DNA from 3 places in the Paenibacillus sp. FSL R10-2796 genome. Region 2 is predicted to be linked to each of the others. Evidence: predicted binding sites of a transcription regulator. Region 2 holds the regulator's gene; each other region holds the start of a gene.

Region 1 (8,406 bases), 2.1 Mb from region 2:
GATTTAGGATTAAGCTGATCCAAGAAGCTAGGCTCCGCTTTCTCTACCGTGGAATCCAGACCTTCAACTTCTGCAGCTTCATCTACTTCTTCAGCAGAAATCAGTGGCTCGTATAAACGGAATTCTGCAGGCACAGCTTGACTAGCTTCTACCCAGTGCAGAGTACCTTTTACCTTACGGCCTGTAAATCCACTGCCACTCTTTGTTTCCGGATCATACGTACAATGCAGTTCAACAACCTCGCCATTCTCATCTTTAATGACTTCATTACATTTGATGAAATAAGCATGCTTCAGGCGTACTTCATTGCCGGGGAACAAGCGGAAATATTTATTGGGCGGATTCTCCATAAAGTCGTCGCGCTCAACATAAATCTCACGAGAGAACGGAATTTGGCGTACACCCATTTCTTCATTCTCTGTATTATTCTCCGCTTCAAGCCATTCTGTTTGGCCTTCCGGATAATTGGTGATAACAACCTTAAGCGGACGAAGTATAGCCATGGTGCGAGGCACAGTTAACTTAAGGTCTTCCCGGATAAAGTGCTCCAGCATTTGCAGGTCCACTAGACCCTGACTCTTGGAGATCCCTGCTTCGTACACGAATTTACGAATCGCTTCCGGCGTATATCCTCTGCGGCGCAGGCCGGAGATCGTTGGCATCCGCGGATCGTCCCAGCCATCCACATGTTTTTCGTCTACCAGCAGCTTCAGCTTACGTTTACTAGTCATGGTTTGAGCGAGATTCAGACGGCCGAATTCATATTGATGCGGAACAGAAGGCATCTCACATTCCGCTACGACCCAATCATAAAATGGGCGTTGATCTTCAAACTCAAGCGAACAAAGGGAGTGAGTTACTCCTTCAATAGCGTCCTCAAGTGGATGAGCGAACGTGTACATCGGGTAGATGCACCATTTATCCCCTGTATTATGGTGATGCGCATGAGTAATCCGATAGATGACAGGATCACGCAGATTAATATTTGGTGATGCCATATCGATCTTGGCACGAAGAACCTTCTCACCATCTTTGAATTCCCCTGCCCGCATACGGCGGAACAGATCCAAATTCTCTTCGATACTGCGCTCACGATGTGGACTGTTCTGTCCTGGCTCTGTCAGCGTTCCCCGCAATTGGCGAATTTCATCCGCGCTGAGGTCATCTACATAAGCTTTGCCTTTAGTAATTAATAATTCGGCACGTTTGTACATTTCTTCAAAATAATCCGATGCAAAACGCAGCTCTTCCCATTCATAGCCCAGCCACTTTACATCTTCCTGAATGGAGTTCACATATTCCGTATCTTCTTTGGCAGGATTCGTGTCGTCAAATCTTAGGTTAGTCTTGCCACCGAACTCGTCCGCCAGTGTAAAGTTAATCCAAATCGCCTTGGCATGTCCGATATGTAAGTAACCGTTCGGCTCCGGCGGAAAGCGTGTGACAACTTCTTTTACTTTACCCGTACGGAGGTCTTCGGTAATAACATTTTTAATAAAATTGGAGGGGGTAGTACGGTTCTCCACAGCTATCAACCTTTCGTTCTGTAGTGTTACACTACTTCTTGTATAAACATGTTTCCTACTAATATACCCGTTAACTGTAGATTGTTCAATAAAAGGGGGCACATGGCCTGGATCAATTTTTAGCATCTTTAGACCTTTTGACTTCTCTGCGGGCGATAGAGTAGCATGATAATCATAAGAAAAAATCCATAATCATACATAAGGCCTTGTGCCGAAAAGGAGGCAACTGCTTGTTTAATTATGTCATCGACGAAGAGCTTATCTTAAAGCCACTCATGCCTGAGCATGCTAGGCACATATTCGCGTTAGTGGAGCGCTCGCGGGAACGACTTAGGCAATGGCTTCCTTGGGTTGATGCCGTTACGGAACAGGATCACACCCTTAATTTCATTAAAAATGCTATAAAACAAGGCACCGACAATGGCGCCTTCACTGCTGGACTTTGGGTCCGCGGCGAGCTCGCTGGCGTCATTGGGTATCACCAGATTGACTGGCATAACCGTTCCGTAGGGATTGGTTATTGGCTTGGTGATGGATATGAAGGCAAAGGTTATATGACCAGTGCCTGCCGAGTTCTAGTAGACTACGCCCTGCTGGAAATGGAGCTGCAGCGGGTAGAAATTCGCTGCGCAACCGCCAACGTAACTAGCCGGGCAATTCCTGAACGGCTTGGTTTTGTGCTCGAAGGTGTGATCAGACAGGCAGAAAAGCTGCCCGATGGCTACGTGAATCACGCCGTATATGGTTTATTACGTAGTGAGTGGCAGCTGCTCGGCTAAGTTACTTAAGCAAAGCAAAGTTAAACAAACACGCAAGCAGAAATAAACCTGGCTGGCATACGCCCCCAGGTTTATTTTATTGAGCAGACCAAGATTAGATCTCTGGCATACCCAGCTGTTTTCGAAACTTGTTCCGTACTACGGCTGAGAGGGCTTCCAGCTCCACAAGCTCTGCCAGAGCAGCCTCCTCTTGCAGCCCAACCTGCATTAAATGCAGTACATGCGCCACGGAAGCATGGCTGTCTCCGTTTTCTTTTTTGACAATTGCATCGCCGGTTGAAATCATTCCTTCACGAAGTACACGCAAGTAAAATCCGCTATACCTTGTATCCAGAACTTGAGCCGGAAGATCTGCGGGTCCATGCTTTTGTGAGATTTTGAAGCAAGGATATCTTGGCTGGCTAACCTGAAGCAGAGTGGTGCCTATTTCATATACATCGCCAATACACACCTCTATCTCCAGCAGACCCGTTGTGGTGATATTTTCTCCGAAAGCCGAGTACTCCAGTTTCTTTCCCAGCTGCTGTTCCCAATAAGGATAGTGCTCAATGGGATAGGCGCACACCGCCTTGTCAGGACCTCCATGATGTTTAAGATCTGCCTGACCATCTCCAACAAATCCATTGATATGAAGCTGAACTGATCCTTCTACAGGCGTTTTATAAATTCCGGTCTCCAAAGGTTTTCCCCGATAATCCACCGTCACCGGCCGACCGACATTAAGCGAGACGATCTCCATATCCATTTCCTCCTGTCAGCATGCAGCTCATAAATATCTCATCCACATAACGGCCGCCAAGATAAAACTCCTCCCGCAGACGTCCCTCTTCCACAAAACCGCATTTCCGATAAAAAGAAATCGCTGATTCATTACAGGATAATACACGCAGGCGAAGCTTACGAATAGCATGCGCCGCAGCATGTTCCTTAATGGCTTCCATGAGCTGCCGGCCAATGCCTAAACGTTGATAGTTCGGATGAACAGCAATATTAACCTCGCACACATGCCGGTTGCTCTCCATTCTACTAGGGCAGCCAAACCCGACATATCCACATAGCTTGTCATCTTGCAGCGCTACGAGCTGAGAGCCCGGGGGAGCATTCAGTAAGAAATCTTCTTGTGAGCGCCACAACATAGGTCCCGGGCTAGTGTCCTCTGTCCAAATTAGATGGTCCAGATCAATCAGTTCTCGCACGTCTTTAATCTCTGAGGGTCTAATAGTTAACCTTGCCTTGTTGATTTGTTTCATAAGATGTACACCCCTTGCCTTGCACCTCTATAGAATTCACAGCAGATGTTGGAATCCACTGTGTATAGTTATCTTACGGACCGCTCTAACGAATGGCCTTTACGATTGACTAAAGCATGGATGACGAAAAATCCTACAGACAGCAGCGCCATCGCACAGGCCAGCCAGGCTGTCGGTGCCAAACCACCGCTATCATACAGTCTGCCCATGAAGTAAGGGCCAATGACTCTCCCGACTGCACCTATCCCTCCGCTTAGTCCCAAATAAAATGGTGCGCTGCGCCCCGCATGATCCGAGATAAAGGATGGCATCGCTGGAGAAATCAGCATTTCTCCCAGTGTAGCAAGCACCATTCCGAGCACTAAGCCAGGATAATTAGGCATCCACAAAAGAAACGCATAGCCACCCAAATAAAACAGGGCACTTGCAGTCATTTGCGCCGTTGAGGTAGACGCGAACCAGCGCTTAATCATTGTTACCAATGGCTGAGCTGCAAAAATCAAAATACCGTTCAGTGTCCAGAGAAAACCATAAGTTTTCTTAGGCCAGCCCTCTGAAATAATGAACGGAGATACCCCTGTATTCCAGATAGAGTTACCGAGAAGCAGGAACAAAGAACCGATCCCCATATAAAGATAAATACGAGTATGCCCCATTAGCTTCCACGTGGATTGTTTCTCTGGTTCATTCTTCTGATGCCCCATTACCTCATGCGCAGGTTCTCCACCGATTTTCTTCAGATATATAAAAAAGAAACCCGCAAATACCGCCGAAGTTACACCATTCATTACAAAGCTTAGCATATAGGAAATATCGGCCAAAAAACCACTTAATGCCGTCCCCAGTGCTACACCAATATTATTGGCGACATAAATAACATTAAACAGCTCACCACGTTGCTTCGTGAAACGAAAGCCGATAAATGCCTGAATGGCAGGTAATGATAAGGAATTAAATAATCCTACCAGTCCCATTGCTACCATAAATAACGTCCAGTTGTTACTAGCTGCCGGCAAGGTGAACAGTGCCAAAGCATTCATGGCGAGCGCTCCGACAATCAGCCGGTTAACGCCTACCTTATGATAGAGTGAGCCCCCGAGTAGTTGACCCACGATCCCACCAACCGATTGAATAAGAATCACCAGTCCAGCATCTGACATGCTGCGTCCAAGCTCATCAAATACATACATCGTAACGAGCGGCCACATCAGCGCACTACCTGTTGCGTTAATTAGGCTGGCAATTAGAAATATTTTCACTTCTTTTGGATATGCCTGTAAAAACTTCATAAGTAGTGTACATCCCCTGTTATATATGTGTCATTAATTCATCCAGTATCATCCCAAAACAGGGCTATGAGCAAGCATACACATTGACGTTTTATCGTGATAAAGTATACATGAAATCTAGAGGATAAGACGCACATATCGCATGAAATATCCCGTCTCCCTTGGGGTTCACGTCCGCAGTCCTCCCTAGTTCTAATATCTATTCTTATTTTAAAGCCGTGGCTGTCGTCCGTAAAGCAAACTAAACAAGAAGAAACTGATTCGCTTTTAGAAAGACGGGGTAATAGAGCCTAGAAACACTCCCCCTTCAAAATTCGCCGTGATCCGATTTCGTTCCCCCGAGCGCGGATATATCACGGCGGATTTTTTTGTGTCTACATAACAAAAAGCACCCCTAAAACATTAACGCCACCAATAAGGCAGACCTTGAATGTTCTATGGAGTGCTCTATAAGACGAGCTTAAGCGTGTTTTTTGACACTGCTGCCGGACATGCTATCTACGGATTGAATAGCCGTAGGTGCTTTACGCAAGTATGCCATCCAATAGGCAGCTGCGACAAATATTGCTCCACCCGTTAGATTGCCGAGCCAGACGGGAACAAAGTTAGTGAAGTATTGCCCCCATGAATAATAACCTTCAAAAATAGCTGCTGGAATTAGGAACATGTTAGCTACAACGTGCTGGAATCCTATCGCAACAAAGGCCATCGTCGGGAACCAAATACCAAGGATTTTGCCGCTGAAGTTATCTGCTCCATAGGAGAGCCATACGGCCAGCGCAACGAGCCAGTTACAGCCGATACCCGAAACAAATGCCGGAAAGAATTCTGCATCGATTTTATGACCAGCCATATCCACCAATTTTTCTAAATACACACCCTCTGAAGTTAAACCCACCACATGACCGAAGAAATAAGCTACAAATAATGCCCCTGCCAGATTACTAATCGTAATGAGCAAAAGATTCTTCACAACTTCCCAGAAAGAAATCTTCTTAGCCATAAAAGCGAGCGGCACGGCCATCATATTCCCTGTCAGCAGTTCTCCACCTGCAAGGAGTACCATGATCAGCCCAACGGGGAAGACTGCGGCTCCGATAAAGTTAGCAATGGAACCCCATTCCTGTGGTGCGCCAGCAATGACGCGAATATCTAATAAAAACCCGAGCGCAATAAACGCTCCTCCCAAAAAGCCCAGAATAAGTACGGTACTTAGCGGATTATGAGCTTTTTTTATGCCGTTCTCTACAGTTACTTCGGCAATTTGCTGCGGTTTGCTATAAGCCATGGTTCCTATCCCCTTCATCTATTTACTTCAAATTTGTTCCTTTATGACCATTGTAGCGTGTCGTAAAACACATTAACGTGATAATTATCACTTTGAGAAAACTAAGTGAAAGTTTTCACTGACATGTCAAATTTACTGCGACCTGTGCACAAATAGAAGTTTGCGACTGGCCTACTAAGCCAGCATATCTTGTTTCGTTGGATTACATTTGAGCGTACGCAGCAGCTATCGGACACCGTTGACCCTATATGCAGCTATATCTCACTGGAGCTATACCTAACTGGAGTCATACCTCACTATCGTCATACTTCACTATCGGCATTCTATCGGACTCGGATGACTCTAATCTTAGCTTTTGAGCATATTTGGCCCACACCCGGACATCGGACTCAGATAACCTTATTTGTAACTTTCGAGCACATTTGACTCGCTATCGGACCCCATAGTCGCTATTAGCACCAAAAACACACTAGTTGTACCTCGTTCTATGTAATAGCTGCACTGGAGTCCGAAATCACGCTCAAACGGCGATTAATTGCTAAATAGCGGCTTCTGAGTCCGGATAATTCTGAGGTGGGCGGTTTCTCAGCATGATCGGACTCAGTTGACCCTATTTGTAGCTTTCGAGCACATTTGGCTTGCTATCGGACCCCATAGTCGCTATTGGCACCAAAAACACACTAGTTTTAACTCGTTCTATGTAATAGCTGCACTGGAGTCCGAAACCACGCTCAAACGGCGATTATTTGCTAATTAGCGGCTTCTGAGTCCGAAAGCTTCTGCGGGGGGCGATGTCTCAGCACGATCGGACCCAGTTGACCCTAATCGTAACTTTCGAGCACAATTGGCTCGCTATCGGACCCCATAGTCGCTATTAGCACCAAAAACACACTAGTTGTACCTCGTTCTATGTAATAGCTGCACTGGAGTCCGAAATCACGCTCAAACGGCGATTAATTGCTAAATAGCGGCTTCTGAGTCCGGAAAATTCTGAGGTGGGCGGTTTCTCAGCATGATCGGACTCAGTTGACCCTATTCGTAGCTTTCGAGCACATTTGGCTTGCTATCGGACCCCATAGTCGCTATTGGCACCAAAAACACACTAGTTTTAACTCGTTCTATGTAATAGCTGCACTGGAGTCCGAAATCACGCTCAAACGGCGATTATTTGCTAAATAGCGGCTTCTGAGTCCGGAAAATTCTGAGGTGGGCGGTTTCTCAGCATGATCGGACTCAGTTGACCCTAATCGCAACTTTCGAGCACATTTGGCTTGTCATCGGACCCCATGGTCGCTATTAGCACGAAAAACACACTAGTTGTACCTCATTCTATGTAATAGCTGCACTGGAGTCCGAAATCACGCTCAAACGGCGATTATTTGCTATATAGCGGCTTCTGAGTCCGATAAATTCTGCGGAGGGCGGTGACTCAGCACGATCGGACTCAGTTGACCCTATTCGTAACTTTTGAGTACATTTGGCTTGCCATCGGACCCCATAGTCGCTATTGGCACCAAAAACACACTAGTTGTACCTCGTTCTATGTAATAGCTGCATTGGAGTCCGAAACCACGCTCAAACGGCGATTATTTGCTAATTAGCGCCTTCTGAGTCCGAAAGCTTCTGCGGAGGGCGATAACTCAGCACGATCGGACTCAGTTGACCTTATACGTAGCTTTTGAGCACATTTGGCTCGCTATCGGACCCTATAGTCGCTATTGGCACGAAAAACACACTAGTTGTCCCCCATTCTATGCAATAGCTGCATTGGAGTCCGAAACCACGCTCAAAAGGTGATTAATTGCTAAATAGCGCCTTCTGAGTCCGAAAGCTTCTGCGGAGGGCGATGACTCAGCACGATCGGACTCAGATGACCTTATACAGAGCTTTTGAGCAAATTTGGCTCGCTATCGGACCCCATGGTCGCTATTAGCACGAAAAACACACTAGTTGTAACTCATTCTATGTAATAGCTGCATTGGAGTCCGAAACCACGCTCAAACGGCGATTATTTGCTAATTAGCGGCTTCTGAGTCCGAAAGCTTCTGCGGAGGGCGATGACTCAGCACGATCGGACTCAGTTGACCTTATACAGAGCTCCTGAGTCCGGAAGCTTCTGCAGAAGGCGATGACTCAGCACGATCGGACACAGTTGACCCTAGTCGTAACTTTCGAGCACATTTGGCTTGCTACCATCACCGAAGCCATTGGATTGCACCTACCCATGCAGCTAATCATTCTGCACCTAACAAAAAAAAGCAGTGATCCTCCCGT
Region 2 (8,406 bases):
TGATTACGCGGAGATCTTAACATTCCCGGATCTTGAAGGATTAGAGGATGAAGCTCTTTTATCAGAAGTGGATGGGGAAATTATTATAGCGCTCGCCGTGAAGTTTGGCAGAACACGCTTGATTGATAATAATGTATTTATTCCAAAGGAGGTTGCTGCACTTGTTTAGACATATGATGAAATCCAAAATTCACCGCGCAACAGTAACGGAAGCGAATTTGAACTATGTGGGCAGTATTACCATTGATGAGAGCTTGATGGAAGCCGCGGACATTCTTGAGAATGAAAAAGTTCAAATTGTGGATAACAACAATGGTTCGCGACTGGAAACCTATGTAATCCCTGGACCGCGTGGAAGCGGAGTGATCTGTCTTAATGGTGCCGCAGCTCGTCTTGTTCAGCCGGGCGATACAGTAATTATCATTTCCTATGCGATGTTGTCCTCAGAAGAACTGGAGTCACATAAGCCAACGGTGGTATTCGTGGATGAGAATAACAAACCAGTGAAGCTGGCTGATCATGAATTGCATGCTACAATCGCATAATGTATGGACTTACGCCATGTAATGAATGGCAGGGATGAAAGACCCCGATCTCGCAGAAAATGAAGTCAGGCAAGCTGAACTGATTTCATCTTCAGTAAGGGGGGATCGCCCATGTTTCAACATTTGTTTGCTGAAATGAACAAGGTGCTTCAGGAGATCGTAACAGATTACCCTACAGCGGAGGGTGCCCGCCGGAACGAGCTTTTATGCAATTATAATATGCTGCATAGACTGAGCGACAAAGTGATGGATGAATGGCTCGCTTTTGCTGAGAAGCTTAGTTCCTTTCGCGAAAGTGCGGATTTTACAGCAGTGGTCGAAGAGGAAGTGCCGGAACAGGAAGCACCAGAGCTGTGTATGGATTCCTTTGTAAGAGGTCAGGGGTATTATAAGCTGCTGATGTATGGAAAGTGTATTGATCAGTTTAAAGAAGTTATTGCGCAATACCCGGATAGCTTGGCTGCTCGATTATATTTAGCCATCTCTTATCTGCAGGAAGGTGACGGTGAGGCCGCTTGGAGTCATCTGAACCATATGCTGGGCTTGATACGGGAAACCAAGCTGAAAGCCATGGTTTATAATGCTTTAGGGTGCATACGAGCCTCACAGGAACGTTTCAATGAAGCGCAGGAATTGTTTGATCTTGCTTTGCAGCATGACCCTGCGCTTCCGGAACCAAACGTTAACTTAGAGGTATGCCGCCGTCGTGGAGGGAAGCTGCATTTTGGAAATCAGCTGGTTTCCCTTTTGTAAAAGAATAACGGTTTTGGAAATTTCCATTCAAGCGATGCATCCCCTGAACCAGTGGTGTGCATCGCCTTTTTTCGCAACTTCTGTTATGCTGATTAAGAGTCTCAATTGAAAGGGAATAGAATTATAATGAAATTTGCCGTGCTTGATTTTGAAACAACAGGAACCCAATCCGTGGGTGAAATTATCCAGGTTGGCCTTGCAATTATAGAAGAAGACCGGTCCATCTCCCGGGTATATGGTTCCTATGTCAAGCCCGGAACGCCGATTCCTCCTTTTATAACAGGTCTGACGGGGATTACCGATGATGATGTTAAGGATGCGCCTGAGCTGGATGAGATGATGATGGAGCTTGTTCCGCTCTTGGATGATGTTGTGCTTGTAGGGCATAATGTCGCTTTCGACTTCCATTTTTTACAAAATGCTTTAGATCGTTGTGGTTATTTGCCATTTCAAGGGCGGATTTTGGATACGATTGATTTTCTGAAAATTTGCTTTCCTTCGCTCACATCTTATCAACTAAGCTCTGTCAGTGCTCATTTTGGAGTGACACATGATCATCCGCATCAGGCAGATAGTGATGCACTTGCGACTGCTTTAGTGCTGTTGAAATGTCTTGAGGAGCTCTACGAGCTGCCGCTGCTTACGATCCAGAGACTCTGTGAGCTGTTTACCGAAGAGGATAGTGATCTGGGCTGGTACTTTGATGGTCTGCTGCGAGAGCGGGAAGCGGAGACGCTACAGCCCGAAGGTGATCTGACTTTCTATCGTCAATTAGCGCTTGCAGTAGGAGATTGGACGGAGTTAGCGCCACCTAGAGATGAGCATGCTGAGAATCCGCTAGCGAATTTATCTTTTACTGATTATATGGACGAAGTAACCAAACGACTTAAAGACACATTACCGCAGTATGAAAGCCGGGAAGCTCAGGATATTATGATCAATGAGGTGATGACGGCACTTGCCGAAGACAAACACCTACTGATCGAAGCGGGCACAGGAACCGGTAAATCGCTCGGTTATTTGTTGCCTGCCATTTATCAAAGCGTTCGCACCAATGAAAAAGTCATGGTCAGCACTCATACCATTAATCTGCAGGACCAATTGCGCGAGCGGGATATCCCTTTGTTAACGCAGGTAGTTCCTTTTCCGTTTAAAGCTGCTATTTTTAAGGGAAGAGGGCATTATTTGTGTCTGCGTAAGTTTGAGCATAAAATTAATAAAAAGGACTTTATAAGCCCAAGGGAAGATGCGCTTACTGCCGCTCAGATGATTGTATGGCTCACTCAAAGTGAATCAGGGGATGATGAAGAGCTGAATTTAAGCGGCCGGGGCGGTGATTTCTGGGAGACGGTGGCAAGCGATACCGATTCCTGTCTGGGCCGTTCTTGTCCTTGGTTCCGCAAATGTTATTATCATAGGGCCAAGCATGAAGCTGGGATTGCTGACGTGGTTATTACGAACCACTCCAAGCTATTCGCAGATGTTAAGGCTGGGCACCAGCTGCTTCCGGCTTACGAGCATCTTGTCATTGATGAAGCACATCATTTAGAAGATGTGGCTGGTAAACATCTTGGCATGCATATGAAGCATTTCACTGTGGCACACACATTATCGCGGCTGTATAAAGATAGCCGAAACGGACAGCTTCCTGCTCTGCGCCAGATATTACAGTCGTCAGGCAGTGAAGAGGCTTCAGAATGGAGCGGAGTCATCGATCGGATCTACCCGGATCTGCTTACCGTCAAAGAAACCTGGGATGCACTCAGCGACAAGCTGTTCAGCCTTTTGCCGGAACGCAGTGATGCAGGGGCAGGGGAAGCGGGACAACTGGTTATGCGTTTGATTCCCGCCCGTAAGCCGAAGGATTGGGATGAATTGGTTGCACTAGAGAACACTATGAATCTGACGTTAAGCGACATCATCCGTAAGGGTGATAAAATGCTTAACGAGATGCGCGACCAGGAAAGCCAATCCTCAGCAGACAGTCTTGTTACTGATATTAGCGGTTTATTTAAGGATTTGGCTTCCATCCGTGAGCAAGTAAGATTCTTTATGGGGCTGAATGACGATAATGTAGTATATTGGCTGGAGGCAAATGGGAATTACCGCAGCAAATCACTGCAGATGTATGCTGTCCCTGTGGATGTTAGCAGCCAGCTTAAAGAGTTGTTCTTCGATAAGAAAAAAAGCATCGTGCTTACCTCGGCGACGCTGTCTGTAGATAAATCTTTTCAATTTATGATTGATAATCTCGGACTTAACGAAGCTGCGGAAGAAGGACGTCTAATGACCTCACTTCTTCCTTCTCCCTTTAAGTATCGCGAGCAGGCACTGTTAGTTATACCGCGTGATTTTCCTAGTGTGAAGGGCAGTGTGGGCGATGCTCGATTTGTCGATACACTCGTACAGTCATTATCGGAAGCTGCTAAAACAACACGTGGGCGGATGCTGGTTCTGTTTACTTCTTATAAAATGCTGCGTCAGGTATATGATCCGCTTAAAGAGGCTTTAGCCTCACAAGAGATTACGGTGCTTGGTCAAGGCGTGGAAGGTGGCAGCCGGAGCAAGCTGATCCGCCGCTTTCAGGACAGTGCAGCATCCGTATTGCTGGGGACGAGCAGCTTCTGGGAAGGTGTAGATATTCCAGGTGAAGCACTGACTTGCCTGGCCATCGTGAGACTTCCGTTTCAACCGCCGAATCACCCGTTGGCGGAAGCGAAGTCGGAGTTATTACAGGCCCAGAAGAAGAATCCGTTCATGAAATTATCTGTTCCTCAAGCGGTTATTCGTTTTAAGCAGGGATTCGGAAGACTGGTTCGCACGGCGCAGGATCGCGGAATAGTTATTGTTTATGATACAAGGGTTATTGAATCTCATTACGGGAAGTATTTCCTTTATTCATTGCCTGGTCCCAAAATGGAGCATATGCTTACTGATCAAATGGTCCCTCGCATAGCGGAATGGCTAGAGGATGGCGGCGCTTCTTAAAACGCTCGTCTTCAGTTTAGCTCCTCCTTATCCTTAAGGGCGGTGTGTTACAGTACCGTCCTTAATAAGGAGAGGTAGACGTTTGAATATGGATTTTCACAAGAACATTACTATTTTTAGGAGGAAAAATATGAAATCGGATAAAATATCAGAAGCCGTTGTTCGCAGACTGCCTGTGTACTTGCGTTTTTTGAATGATCTCCAGAATCGCGAAATATTAACAGTTTCCTCTCAGGAACTTGGACAAAAGCTTGATCTTAATCCCGCACAGATTCGTAAGGATTTAGCATATTTTGGTGACTTCGGCAGAAAAGGTATCGGCTATGATGTAACGTATCTTATTGAGAAAATCCGTCATATCCTGAAGCTGGATCAACAGCTTAATGTAGCTTTAGTTGGAGCAGGTAATCTCGGACATGCCTTGTCTAATTACAATGCATATCTTAAAGATACTATGAAAATCACGGCTATATTTGATTCGTACGCTCCTAAGGTTGGACGTAAGATCAACTCCCTTACTGTGCAACCGATGGATGAACTAGGCAGCACGATTCGTGAGCAAGGTATTCGCATTGCCATTATTACCGTACCTGATTCAGAAGCTCAAAATGTAGCAGATATTCTCATTTCTTCTGGGATTGAAGCGATTTTGAACTTTGCCCCTGTGATTCTGAAGACACCACCGAATATCCGGGTGCATGCAGCTGATTTTACAACTGATCTGCAAAGTCTTGCTTATTACTTGCGGGATGGAAAGGAAGAAAGCGAACATGAACAACAATAAAACGATAATTAAGGGCGGGTATTTTCTGACTCCGGGAACGGATGAGCCGGTTCTGAGTGGATATATGACTATTGAAGATGATTTAATCACTTACATAGGAAAAGAAGAGCCTCAGATGGAAGCTGGAGTGCAAGTGGTTGATGGCAGCCGTCTGCTGTTCATGCCTGGACTTGTAAACACACATGGTCATGCGGCGATGTCTTTGCTGCGTGGATATGGAGATGATTTAGCGCTACAAGTGTGGCTTCAGGAGAAGATGTGGCCAATGGAGGAAAAGTTCACCGGTGATGATGTATACTGGGGAACCTCCTTATCTGTATTGGAAATGCTGAAGGGTGGAACTACGACCTTCCTCGATATGTATGATCATATGGACCGAGTAGCCGAGGTAGCTGAGTTATCAGGTATCCGTTCCGTATTGATGCGTGGTGTGATCGGGTTATGTCCAGAGGATGTACAGAATCACAAGCTTGCGGAAGCGATTTCTTTTGCCCGTAACTGGCATGGAAAGGCTGAAGGCAGAATTACTACTATGATCTCGCCGCACGCCCCTTATACTTGCCCTCCGGACTTCCTGGTTAAGTTCGTGCAGGCAGCGCATGATCTGGATTTACCGATGCATACGCATATGTCCGAAACGAAACGTGAAGTGGAACAAAATGTGGCGGATTACGGGTTGCGTCCTGTAGCTCACTTAGAGAAGCTTGGCATGTTCACACGTCCCTCGATAGTTGCACATGGTGTTCATTTAAATGATGAAGAGATTGAGATCTTGGCTCGCCATAATGTGGGTGTATCTCATAATCCGGGCAGTAATTTGAAGTTGGCTAGCGGAGTGGCTCGGGTTACTGATCTTCTAAAAGCTGGTGTGAAGGTGTCTCTTGGCACGGATGGCGCGGCAAGCAACAATAACTTGGATATGTTTGAAGAGATGCGGCTTGCAGCTCTCATTCATAAGGGTGTCAGCGGTGATCCAACGGCTGTTCCAGCTCCAGAGGCTCTGCGTATGGCTACAGAATATGGCGCGCAGTCCATCTTTTTAAATAATGTAGGCAGACTTGCTGTAGGGATGAAAGCAGATTTCATTGCTATTGATATCGATCAGCCGCATTTGCTGCCACACACAGATCTGTTGTCTCATGCGGTTTACTCTGCTAGCGCTAAGGATGTTGAGCATGTGTGGGTGAATGGTAAACAGGTCATCAAGCATGGACAATGCTTAACCCTGGATGAGGAAGCTATCCGGCGTAAAGCGCAAGAAGCCTTCGAAGGTTTATTGAAGCGTTAAGTCTGGAGAATAACGAATAAATAATAGGCTGCGACTTTTTGCTTTTAGCAAAAGTTGCGGCCTTTTGTGTATTTTTAAGGCTGGGAAACCTAGAAAATTATGAAATTTTGGATAAACACGCGGGTGTGTTATATAATCAAAAAAGATATATTACTAGAAAGGGAGCTGTACCTTGAAGAAAAGGAAAAAATGGATCCTCCTGGGGTCAGTTCTGATTCTGCTCCTGGGGTTTGGACTTATCCAGTTCTATGCCTATATTATGAAAGATCAATGGAACGAGCGTGATATCGCTAAGGATGTTGCCAAAACCAGAGCGGGTCTAACAGAGGTAACCAAAGCACAAAAATCGGTTTGGGATGAAAATGCAGTGTACTGGGTATTAACAGGGAAAAATGAAGCCGGGACTGCTCTTATGGTCTGGGTCCGCTTTACGGTAGATGGAAAATTTGCTGAAGGCGACGACGCAGTGTTTGCTGAGGAACTAAGTAAAGGAACCTCGGAAGCCCAAATACGCGGCATTATCAAAGCTGATCTTCCGGACATAACGATTGAACGCTTGCTGCCGGGAGTATATAACGGAGAGTATGCTTGGCAGCTTTTTTATAAACAGAGCGGTCGGTATTATTATCAATTTTATCGCTTTTCGGATGGGTCCCGAATGGGCGAAGGTTACAGTTTACCTAAAAGTTAAGCTGAACATAAGGAAATTAAGGGTGTCATAGTAAACAAGCGAACTTATAATAAGTTCGCTTGTTTACATTTATTTGATGTACAAAAGTGATATACTAAGTGATATACTGAATGGGTGGTTATCATCGAATATTCTCTTAAATTCACATACGAAAATAGGCCGATTGATTAAAAATCAAGGCCGGTTTTGTCGAAAGTGAGGAATTTATTTGGTATTGATGGAAATATTTAAAAAATTAAATTTTAAATATATTCACATTTATTTTGAAATTAGTATATACACCTGTGATATACTACTACTTGTAATTAGAACAGCAATAAGAGACTTCAGTCTCTCTGATGAGCTCTCAAGTAGCTATAAATTATTATAATGAGCTTTATATTTTGTCATCTTTGAGAGGAGGACGTTTCTTGAAATTACGTCTTGTACCTGTGCTGATAACGTCTCTACTGTCGGCTACTCTATTGTTTGGTGGCTTCTTTTTGTATCGTCAGTTTGCAATGCAGGAACCACTTCAGAAGATTGTATCTCAATATGAGGGCGTCAATAATTCTCATATCAGTATTAACCGCAATGAGGTCACTTTGAAACTTGATCTCCAGCCAGGCACGAAATTACGTGAGCTGGTTCAGTACGTCTCCCAAGAAGGAAAATCGATGATTGATGGACGTACACTAAAACTTGATGTAGAACAGAACTCCAGTGAATTGCTGGATGAATACTGGGATAAAGCGATGTTCTCTGTAGCTGAAGCCATGGAGAGCCGTAAATATACACTTATACCCACAGAACTTGATGGACTCAAAGCGCAATATCCGCAATATAAAAATGTGATAGCCTCAACAGAAATTGACGACAATAATGTCTATGTAAGCTTGAGTAATGGAAAAGAAAGCAAATTTATTATTTTGCCGCGAAAACCTGCGACATTGGGGGTATGGAATAATGCCTAAATACCTTAAAGAAATTCTAATCGGATTTGTTCCTGTCTTGTTTATTTTCATGGCTTTTCTAGGCATTAATATATTCCCGATTGTAATTGCTGCTGGGATGCTCACGGCTTTACTTATCATTGCTCATTTAAGAGGCGGACTTGCGGTAAATGCAGGTGCCGGGAAGAAACGCAAGAAGGATGGACCTTCAAAGCTTACTTTTGAAGAAATTGGCGGGCAAGACAATGCAAAACAGGAGCTTCGTGAAGCGTTGGATTTTTTGATCCGGCATGAGGAAATCAGCAAATTCGGGATTCGGCCTTTGAAAGGGATTCTGCTTACAGGCCCTCCAGGAACAGGTAAGACCCTTATGGCTAGAGCAGCAGCACATTATACGAACTCTGTATTTGTTGCAGCATCAGGCA
Region 3 (8,406 bases), 3.3 Mb from region 2:
GGCGTCCATCCATGAAAAAAGAACCTAATAAACGAAAGATTCAAACGTTAAAAGAAGGGTCTGTTGAGGCATTACAAGCAGAGGTAGAGCGTTTGAGAATGGAAGATGCATATTTAAAAAAGTTGAATGCCTTAGTTCAAAACAAGGAAAAATCACCAAACAAGACAAAGCACGAGTAGTCTATGAACTAAGGAACGAATTTTCGGTGAAAGCACTCCTGCAGCTAGCAGATATCCCTCGTAGTACGTATTATTTCGTGGTAAAAACGTTTGGTATGCCCGATAGAGATAAGGAGCTAAAAGACGTTATTCAAGCGATTTACGAGGAGCATGAGGGTCGTTATGGTTATCGTCGTATTCGTGACGAGTTAGTGAATCGAGGACACCATGTGAATCATAAAAAGGTACAACGCCTGATGAAGGTATTGGGTTTAAAGTGTGTGGTACGTATGAAGAAATATCGTTCCTATAAAGGGACGATTGGCAAACTCGCACCGAACATATTAGAACGTAACTTCCACGCTGAGAATCCAAATGAGAAGTGGGTTACGGATATTACAGAGTTCAAATTATTTGGAGAAAAGCTGTACTTATCTCCAATTCTAGATCTATATAATGGTGAGATTATTACGTATACAATCGGTTCAAGGCCGGTCTACTCGCTTGTTTCAACGATGTTAGATCAAGCATTCCGTCGATTAACCGATGAAGATAACCTCCTTATTCATTCTGACCAAGGCTGGCACTATCAGATGAAGCAGTATCGTCATGCCCTTGAAGAACGAGATATCAAGCAAAGTATGTCCCGTAAAGGTAATTGCTACGACAACGCCGTCATTGAGAACTTCTTTTGGTATCATGAAATCTGAATTTCTATATTTAAAGGAATTCGAAAGTATCACACATTTCAAACAAGAGCTATCAAAATACATCGATTATTACAACAACAAGCGAATTAAGGCAAAACTAAAAGGCCTGAGTCCGGTACAGTACCGAACTCAGGCCCAACAAGTCGCTTAATTATATACCTGTCTAACTTTAAGGGGGCACTTCATTCGCAATGTTGCGAACAGGGCGGTTTGCTATGTCATAGAGGGCAGCTTGAAAGTTAGCAGTCAACCGGCACTCTACAAGTTATCTTGCACGTTTTTAAGGCTAACTTATTAATAGAGCAGTTACACAAAAAATAAGATTACTCTGCTACAACTTGTTGGCCTGCAATCCGGCCGAATGTGAAGATATCAGCGATGGCATTACCGCCAAGACGGTTTGTACCATGAATGACCCCTGTTACTTCACCTGCAGCGAACAACCCAGGGATGACTTCGCCTTTTTCATTCAAAACGCGAGTCTTCTCGTCGATCACCAAGCCGCCCATTGTATGGTGAACGGAGGGTACAGCTTTTTCGATGTAGTAAGGGCCTTTTTCAAGAGATTTCAATCCACCGCGATGTTTGAAATCAAGGTCTTTACCTGTTTTCGCATAATCATTTACTTTATTAATCGTTTCTTTCAAAGTGTTCACGTCAATTTTAAAGAAATCAGCCGCCTCTTCAATCGTATCGGCTTTAAAGAGCAAGCCTTGTTTAACGAGTTGATCGTATTCGTCTTGATGAACTTCGATCGTTTTACCAATATCCTCAATGCCTTGATTCCATAATTGATACGTATATCCACCCGTTTGGGCAAGAATTGCTTTAGAAATAACGTCACGACGTTCTAATTCCTCAACGAAGCGCTTGCCTTCTTGGTTAATCAGGATCGCACCATCGAAGCGGGAGTCTGCAACCAGGGAAATAACACCTGTCTCAGGATTACAGATTGGATACGTTTGAATACTCTCCATGTTTGTCAGTTTGGCGCCAATCGTTTCTGCCATAACGATACCGTCACCTGTAGATCCTGGTGTATCGGTAGTCATATATTTTTCATCCATTGTAGGGTTATACTTCTTACGCATCTCTACATTGGATCCAAAACCACCGGTAGTGATGATGACGCCTTTGTTCGCATGGAATGTGATCTTGTCGCCAGTACCCGAAGTCGCAGTTACACCTGTTACTTTGCCGCTTTCGTCCTTCAGCAAGGTTTCGGCTTTCATATTCGTTTTGATCGTGATTTGATCAGCGTCTGTTTTGGCTTTTAACTTAGTAATCAATTCAACACCTGTATGACCTACAGGAATCAACGCACGTTTTCTGGAATGGCCACCAAATTGGAACAGATGATCAGGTAAGAACTCTACCTTGATATCATCGCGCAGCCATTCGGCAGATGCTAGAGCATTGTCGGCAAGAATACGAACCATCTTTGGATCCCCGAGGTTGTCTCCGCCTTTCATCGTATCATTATAGAACAAGTCAGCCGTGTCATCTGTGATGCCAAGAGCACGTTCAACCCAGTTGTCAGGCGCATTCATCTCACCACCGGAGATCAATGTGTTGCCGCCAACAGCTGGCATTTTCTCGAGCAGAACTACATTAGCTCCAGCGCTCTTCGCTTCGATAGCCGCACTAAAGCCAGCACCCCCGGCACCGATGACGACAACATCATAGGTTTGCTCGACTTCTTCTTTGTCTTTGCTTCCACTGACTGCAGCGCCAGCGACAAGGGTAAGTCCAGACTTCGTAATTGCATCTTGAATGGCTTCGAGATATCCTTTGCTTGTAACTGTAGATCCGCTAATGGCATCAACTTTTGCGCTGTTAGTTGCCATGACATCTTGCTTGAGCTGTGTATAAACAGGTTCTGCAAGTACTTCATTTTCCTTATGCTCTGTCACTTTAATGTCAGTGATCTTGTTATCTAATAAGGAGACTTGTACTTTAATATCGCCATGTTTACCTTGCCCAACTCCTTCAAAGACTTGAACTCCGTTTGCATCTGCAGCGGGCTCTGCATCTTTACTGCCGCAAGCAGCAAGCGTGAACATAAGACTGAGGACTAGTAGAATAGATAACAGCTTTTTCGTGTGAGTTCGCATAATATCTCCTTCATTCTGTTGTGGATTGGTTACATACACTAGGGAGAGGAAGATTTGCTAGGCAAATCCTTTATCTCTAGCCTAGACATGAATGTTATTTCATGTGAAAATATGCACAAGACCTATTATAGATTTAGTACAGCATTATGTATTTGCACAGATTAGTGTTTTTTTGTCTTTTTCGGGCATGTAAGAAACGGATATTGTGAAGGGCTATGATTACAATGAAATCAATTCACTTAAAAATTACGTTAATCGCAGGAGGCTGCTTCTTGCTGCTGTTCGTTGCATTGCTTGTAACAATATATTTGGAGATGAACCATACGGTTGTCCCTTTGAATAAGAACTTAACGCAGCAAGTGGTTACTGCACGCAGCGACCAGATTGATTATTGGTTTAATCAGCGCATTGGAGAGATAGACATGCTTGCTTCTCTAGCTTCGGACCATCAGTGGACACGAGATGAATTGCTGCAAGAGTTCGATAAGTTCGAGGCGAAGAAGAAAGTAGAGTACGAATCCATACGCGTGGTGGATATTCACGGAAATTCCTGGTCAGCAAGGGACAAGCCTTTTTCGATACTAAACCGACCCTACTATCGAAAACTGCTGAATTCAGATTCCAATTATGTGGTAAGCAATCCGATCGTATCCAAAGCGAATGCAGCCGAAATCGTCGTCATTCTTTATCGCGTGAATCCATCGGTGAATGATGAGGTAGCTTATATTGCCGCAGCCGTCTCCGTCAAGAAGATGAGGGAGATTGCTCAAGATGTAATGCTATATGACCAGTCAGGCCAGCTTATCGTCGATTGCAGAGAGCTGGGTGAAGAAGATGGAGCGGAGGATACAGCAGATAAGAAGAACATGAGTGTATTTGAGGCTCCAATTCAAAATGTGGAAGGCTGGAAGTTAGTACTAAAAGTACCGAATTCAAGTCTATCGTTAGCGGTGATCAAAACCCAGCGGACTGCATTGCTGGTAGGCGTTCTTATCGGTAGTGCGTTTATCGTCTTTCTGGTGCTGCTTGCTTCTTCCATTATTCGTCCAATTCAGTCGCTTCGCCAGGTAATGGAAAATGTGCAGAACGGCAACCAAACCATACGAGCAGATGTTACGCGCTCGGATGAGATCGGCGATCTTGGACGAAGCTTCAATGACATGCTTGTTCAATTATACGCTGTGGAGCAGGACCGAAAGGAGATGGAACTCAGACTGATTCATGAGCAGATCAAGCCGCACTTTTTATACAACACATTGGATACGATCCAGTGGATGGCAACGGAACATGGAGCAGACAATGTGGTGGAGATGGTGGAAGCGCTTAGCGCGTATTTCCGATTAGGGCTTGGCACAGGCAGTCCCTACATTCTTCTTGATCAGGAGTTGTACCATGTCGAGAGTTATCTTCATATTCAAGGTGTGCGATATGAGGAGATTCTGGACTACGAGCTTCGATATGATGAAAAGCTTGCTCAGTGCCAAGTCGTTCGCTTCATGCTGCAGCCTTTGGTGGAAAATGCGATTTATCACGGGATTAAGCCACTTGGGGATCAAAAGTGCAAAATTTCGATTACAGCATATCAACAGGCCGATTATTTGGTCATTAAGGTTGAAAATAATGGGGTTATGATTCCGGAAGAGAAGCTTGAGCAGATAAATCAAGCCCTTCTTGATGATACATATGATCGTTCTGCCACAGGCTTTGGGCTATACAGTGTAAACCATCGCATTCGACTAGCTTACGGAGTGCCATATGGCCTTGCAGTGAAGAGCGAAGATGGCATTACCGTTATGGTCATTCGAATACCTTTGGACGGGGAGTGGAATGAAGATGTGGAAGATTGTCATCGTCGATGATGAAACGATCATTCGCAAAGGCTTGCGACAATACATTGAGGAGAGTCCGTATCTTTTTGAGGTTGCAGGAGAAGCGAAAAGTGCAAACGAAGCATTGAATATGGTGGAGGAAGCCCCACCACATGTATGTCTTGTGGACATCAACATGCCGAATATGAATGGGCTCGATCTGATGAACATATTGCGCGAACGCTGCCCGTCGGTTCTGGTTGTCATCATCAGCGGGTACGATAACTTTGAATATGCGCGTCAAGCCGTGCAACTGCAAGCATTCGATTATGTATTGAAACCTGTGCCGAAGAGTGATCTGAACAAGCTGCTTCATCGGATCGATGAGCATCTTCAGGTAAAATATCCTTTGCATTCACATGAAGGCAGGGTGGATAAGGAGCGGGAGCTTCCCGGGTATACAGGGGATGGAACAGTGCTTATCCAAAAAGTGACCGAGTATATTGACAGTCATTATCAGGATCCGGAGCTGTCTATTACTCGAGTAGCAGCACTATTTCATATCAACCAAACCTATCTTAGCAAGCGTATGAAGCAAGAAATCGGTGCTTCATTCCTTGACTATGTCACTGAGCTTCGGATATCGAAGGCGAAGGAGATTCTGGATGACGTAATGCCGAATATCAAAATCGGGGATCTGGCCGTGAAGGTAGGGTATAAGAGCCAGTACTATTTTAGTCGTGTGTTCAAAAATAGAGTCGGCTCAAGCCCCTTAGAGTACAAAAAGCATCCGTTCGGTTATGGATAGGAGGGCCATTCTCGTCCCTCTGCAGCACGCCATAGATGTTATGCTCGGTTCAGATCTTCAAATTCTTAACAACCATGAAGAAATTGAAGCGGTTAGAAAAGTTAGTAAGGGATCATCCCGGAGGATCGTCTAATAGTCATTGCAAGAAGCAGAAAATATCAGAACTTGCAAAGGAGCTTTTGTCAGCTCAGACATCATTAAGTAAATCGAACTTTATTGTTATAGCTACTAAGTATTTATCTATTTCCATAGAGGAGAGCTTAGAAAGCGACGATATCTTATAGAATATTCTAGCCTTAGTGGACAGACGAGTTGGGGAAAAGCGGATTTTAAACATGAGCGAGAAGATGAAGTTAAAGCATCCAATTGTGCAATATTTTTATGAACTAAGCCGTCAAGAGCAGATAAACTGTCCGGAAGTGTCTTAGGACTCCTCATATAAGTTTGTTCACATTGTCCACCCACGCATGTGGAGAGTGTCGCTCTACTGGTAAGGAAGGATACAGTGCTATGAGATCCTTATATTTATTGGACTTTACGGACAAGTATGAGAAAAAATCATTGTTAAAGAGATGGCTTCATTGCCGTCTCTTTTTTGTTTCACTTTTTTAGTATTGCACTGACTCTGGTTCCCGCTACCGCATCCTACGATCACAAGCATGAAAGACTGCACGAAAATTAGTGTTGATGCTTATGTTTAACCCCTCTCTGCTCTGCTAGGTGACAGGCATCATAGACGTACCTGCGTGATGTTGCTACGATGTTCCATGGAAATTAAGCGAAAGTGATCACAAGAAATTACAGAAGGAGTTATTTATCGTGAAAAGAATCGTAACACTGAGCACCCGCAAACTGATGGATACCGCAAAACACGGCGGATGCGGCGCATGCCAGACCTCTTGCCAGTCCGCTTGTAAAACTTCCTGCGGCGTTGCAAACCAGAAGTGTGAAAATGCAATGAACAGATAGGATTCGGAATTTTACCGCCCATTGCTCTGCTGATGGGCGGCTATTTTTAAGAAATGGATACTATCCCTAAAGGATGGCGAAGCCGTTTCTACTTGTGTGCAAAAGGAGCTTGATTAGTAAGTATGATTCATCAATATAAACTAAACGGATACAATATCGTGCTCGATACCTATAGTGGCTCGGTGCATGTTGTTGATGACCTAGCATATGAAATTATAGCGCTTTATGAGAAAACTTCTGTCGACAAAATCGTGACAACGCTGTTGGATAAATATAAAGATGATTCCAGCATTTCCGAGAGCGACATTCGAGAAACCATCGCGGATATCGAGGAGCTTATAAATGATGGACAGCTCTTTACAAAAGATGAGTATGAGAACCTCTCGCTCGATTTAAAAAAACGGAAAACTTATGTTAAGGCACTCTGCCTCAATGTTGCGCATACCTGTAATTTGTCATGCGACTATTGCTTCGCTAGCCAGGGGAAATACAACGGAGATCGAGCAATCATGAGCTATGAGGTTGGACAAAAAGCTATCGATTACCTGCTTGGAAATTCGGGTCATCATCGTAATCTTGACATCGACTTTTTCGGCGGGGAACCGCTCTTGGCTTGGAAAGTGGTTAAACAGATCGTAGCTTATGCAAGAAGCAAAGAACAAGAATACAAAAAGAAGTTCCGCTTCACCTTCACGACGAACGGGATGCTGCTGAACGATGAGGTCACTGAGTTTTTAAATCAGGAAATGTACAATGTCGTATTAAGCCTGGATGGAAGAAAAGAGGTTCATGACCGGCTTCGCCAAACGGTTAACGGAAAAGGCAGCTATGATCATATTCTTCCGAAGTTCCAGGAATTCGTTCGTAAGCGCGGAGACCAAGAGTACTATGTACGAGGAACTTACACTCGTAACAATGTCGATTTCACCAACGATATATTTCATATCGCAGACCTTGGTTTTGACAAAATTTCGATGGAACCGGTCATCTGTGATCCAAAGGAGCCCTATGCACTTACCGAGGAGGACCTGCCGGAGATATACAACCAGTACGAAATTCTCGCGAAGGAAATGATCGGTCGCGGTGAACAAGGCAAGGGTTTTACCTTTTATCACTACATGCTAGACCTCTCGGAAGGACCTTGCATCCAGAAGAGAATCACTGGCTGTGGGTCAGGAACCGAATATCTTGCCGTCACCCCTTGGGGAGAGCTTTTTCCTTGCCACCAGTTCGTAGGGGATGAAGAGTATAGCATGGGGAACCTCTGGGATGGCATCACAAAACCTGAGCTGCAATGTCAATTCCAAGAGAGCAACTGCTACTCGAAGCCGGAATGCAAGGACTGCTGGGCTAAACTCTACTGCAGCGGTGGTTGTCCAGCCAATGCACTGCACGCGACGGGTTCCCTGGTCGGAACCTATGATTTCAGCTGTGACGTCTTCCGCAAAAGAGTCGAATGTTCCATGATGGTGAAGGTGGATGAATCTATTAGAGCGATGGAAGAGCAACCTAACTAGTTAACGTAACGGGTGGGTAACGGTAACCGAGAAATCGACACTTTTAAATGAAGTGCTCTTTCTCGGTTTTTTGTATGAATTCGGAGAAGAAGGACTGTAAGACAAGAAAGACGATCAGTTTCTGCAAAGTGCAGATCAATGATCGTCTTTTAATCTGAATCTATGGAATGAATTCCGTGCGATAGGTTGGTATATCGTTGTTATAGCTATGTATTATTTGATGTCTACATACATAGCACGATGAATGTTACCTGAAAGCGGACCGAAGGATAAAAAGCTGAGGGTCAGATATTGCCTCAGTCCTCCATTTTATTGGACGTCG

What was found. Region 2 encodes Rex, which represses fermentation and respiration genes when NADH is low (regulators of the CRP and FNR family bind a similar motif). Its sites were predicted from a motif close to TTGTGAAATATTTCACAA; they were not measured.
Region 1: a site for Rex is predicted at 6,236-6,253, ahead of NST58_RS30850 (formate/nitrite transporter family protein). Genes of this name have one in related genera too.
Region 3: a site for Rex is predicted at 3,084-3,101, ahead of NST58_RS04030 (flavocytochrome c). Genes of this name have one in related genera too.

What each region holds. Positions count from the first base shown of each region.
Region 1 is NZ_CP150178.1:6,899,212-6,907,617, forward strand. It holds gene NST58_RS30825 (glutamine--tRNA ligase/YqeY domain fusion protein) at 1-1,526, opposite strand, end outside; gene NST58_RS30830 (GNAT family protein) at 1,757-2,305, shown strand; gene NST58_RS30835 (MOSC domain-containing protein) at 2,400-3,044, opposite strand; gene NST58_RS30840 (GNAT family N-acetyltransferase) at 3,025-3,555, opposite strand; gene NST58_RS30845 (MFS transporter) at 3,624-4,844, opposite strand; gene NST58_RS30850 (formate/nitrite transporter family protein) at 5,305-6,132, opposite strand.
Region 2 is NZ_CP150178.1:4,840,083-4,848,488, reverse strand. It holds gene panC (pantoate--beta-alanine ligase) at 1-169, shown strand, start outside; gene panD (aspartate 1-decarboxylase) at 162-545, shown strand; gene NST58_RS21955 (hypothetical protein) at 657-1,298, shown strand; gene dinG (ATP-dependent DNA helicase DinG) at 1,425-4,286, shown strand; gene NST58_RS21945 (redox-sensing transcriptional repressor Rex) at 4,417-5,070, shown strand; gene NST58_RS21940 (amidohydrolase) at 5,057-6,358, shown strand; gene NST58_RS21935 (DUF5590 domain-containing protein) at 6,531-7,049, shown strand; gene NST58_RS21930 (hypothetical protein) at 7,460-8,002, shown strand; gene NST58_RS21925 (AAA family ATPase) at 7,995-8,406, shown strand, end outside.
Region 3 is NZ_CP150178.1:884,364-892,769, forward strand. It holds partial or broken gene NST58_RS04025 (IS3 family transposase) at 1-1,019, shown strand, start outside; gene NST58_RS04030 (flavocytochrome c) at 1,192-2,982, opposite strand; gene NST58_RS04035 (histidine kinase) at 3,255-4,841, shown strand; gene NST58_RS04040 (response regulator) at 4,816-5,598, shown strand; partial or broken gene NST58_RS04045 (hypothetical protein) at 5,651-6,026, shown strand; gene scfA (six-cysteine ranthipeptide SCIFF) at 6,418-6,567, shown strand; gene scfB (thioether cross-link-forming SCIFF peptide maturase) at 6,690-8,084, shown strand.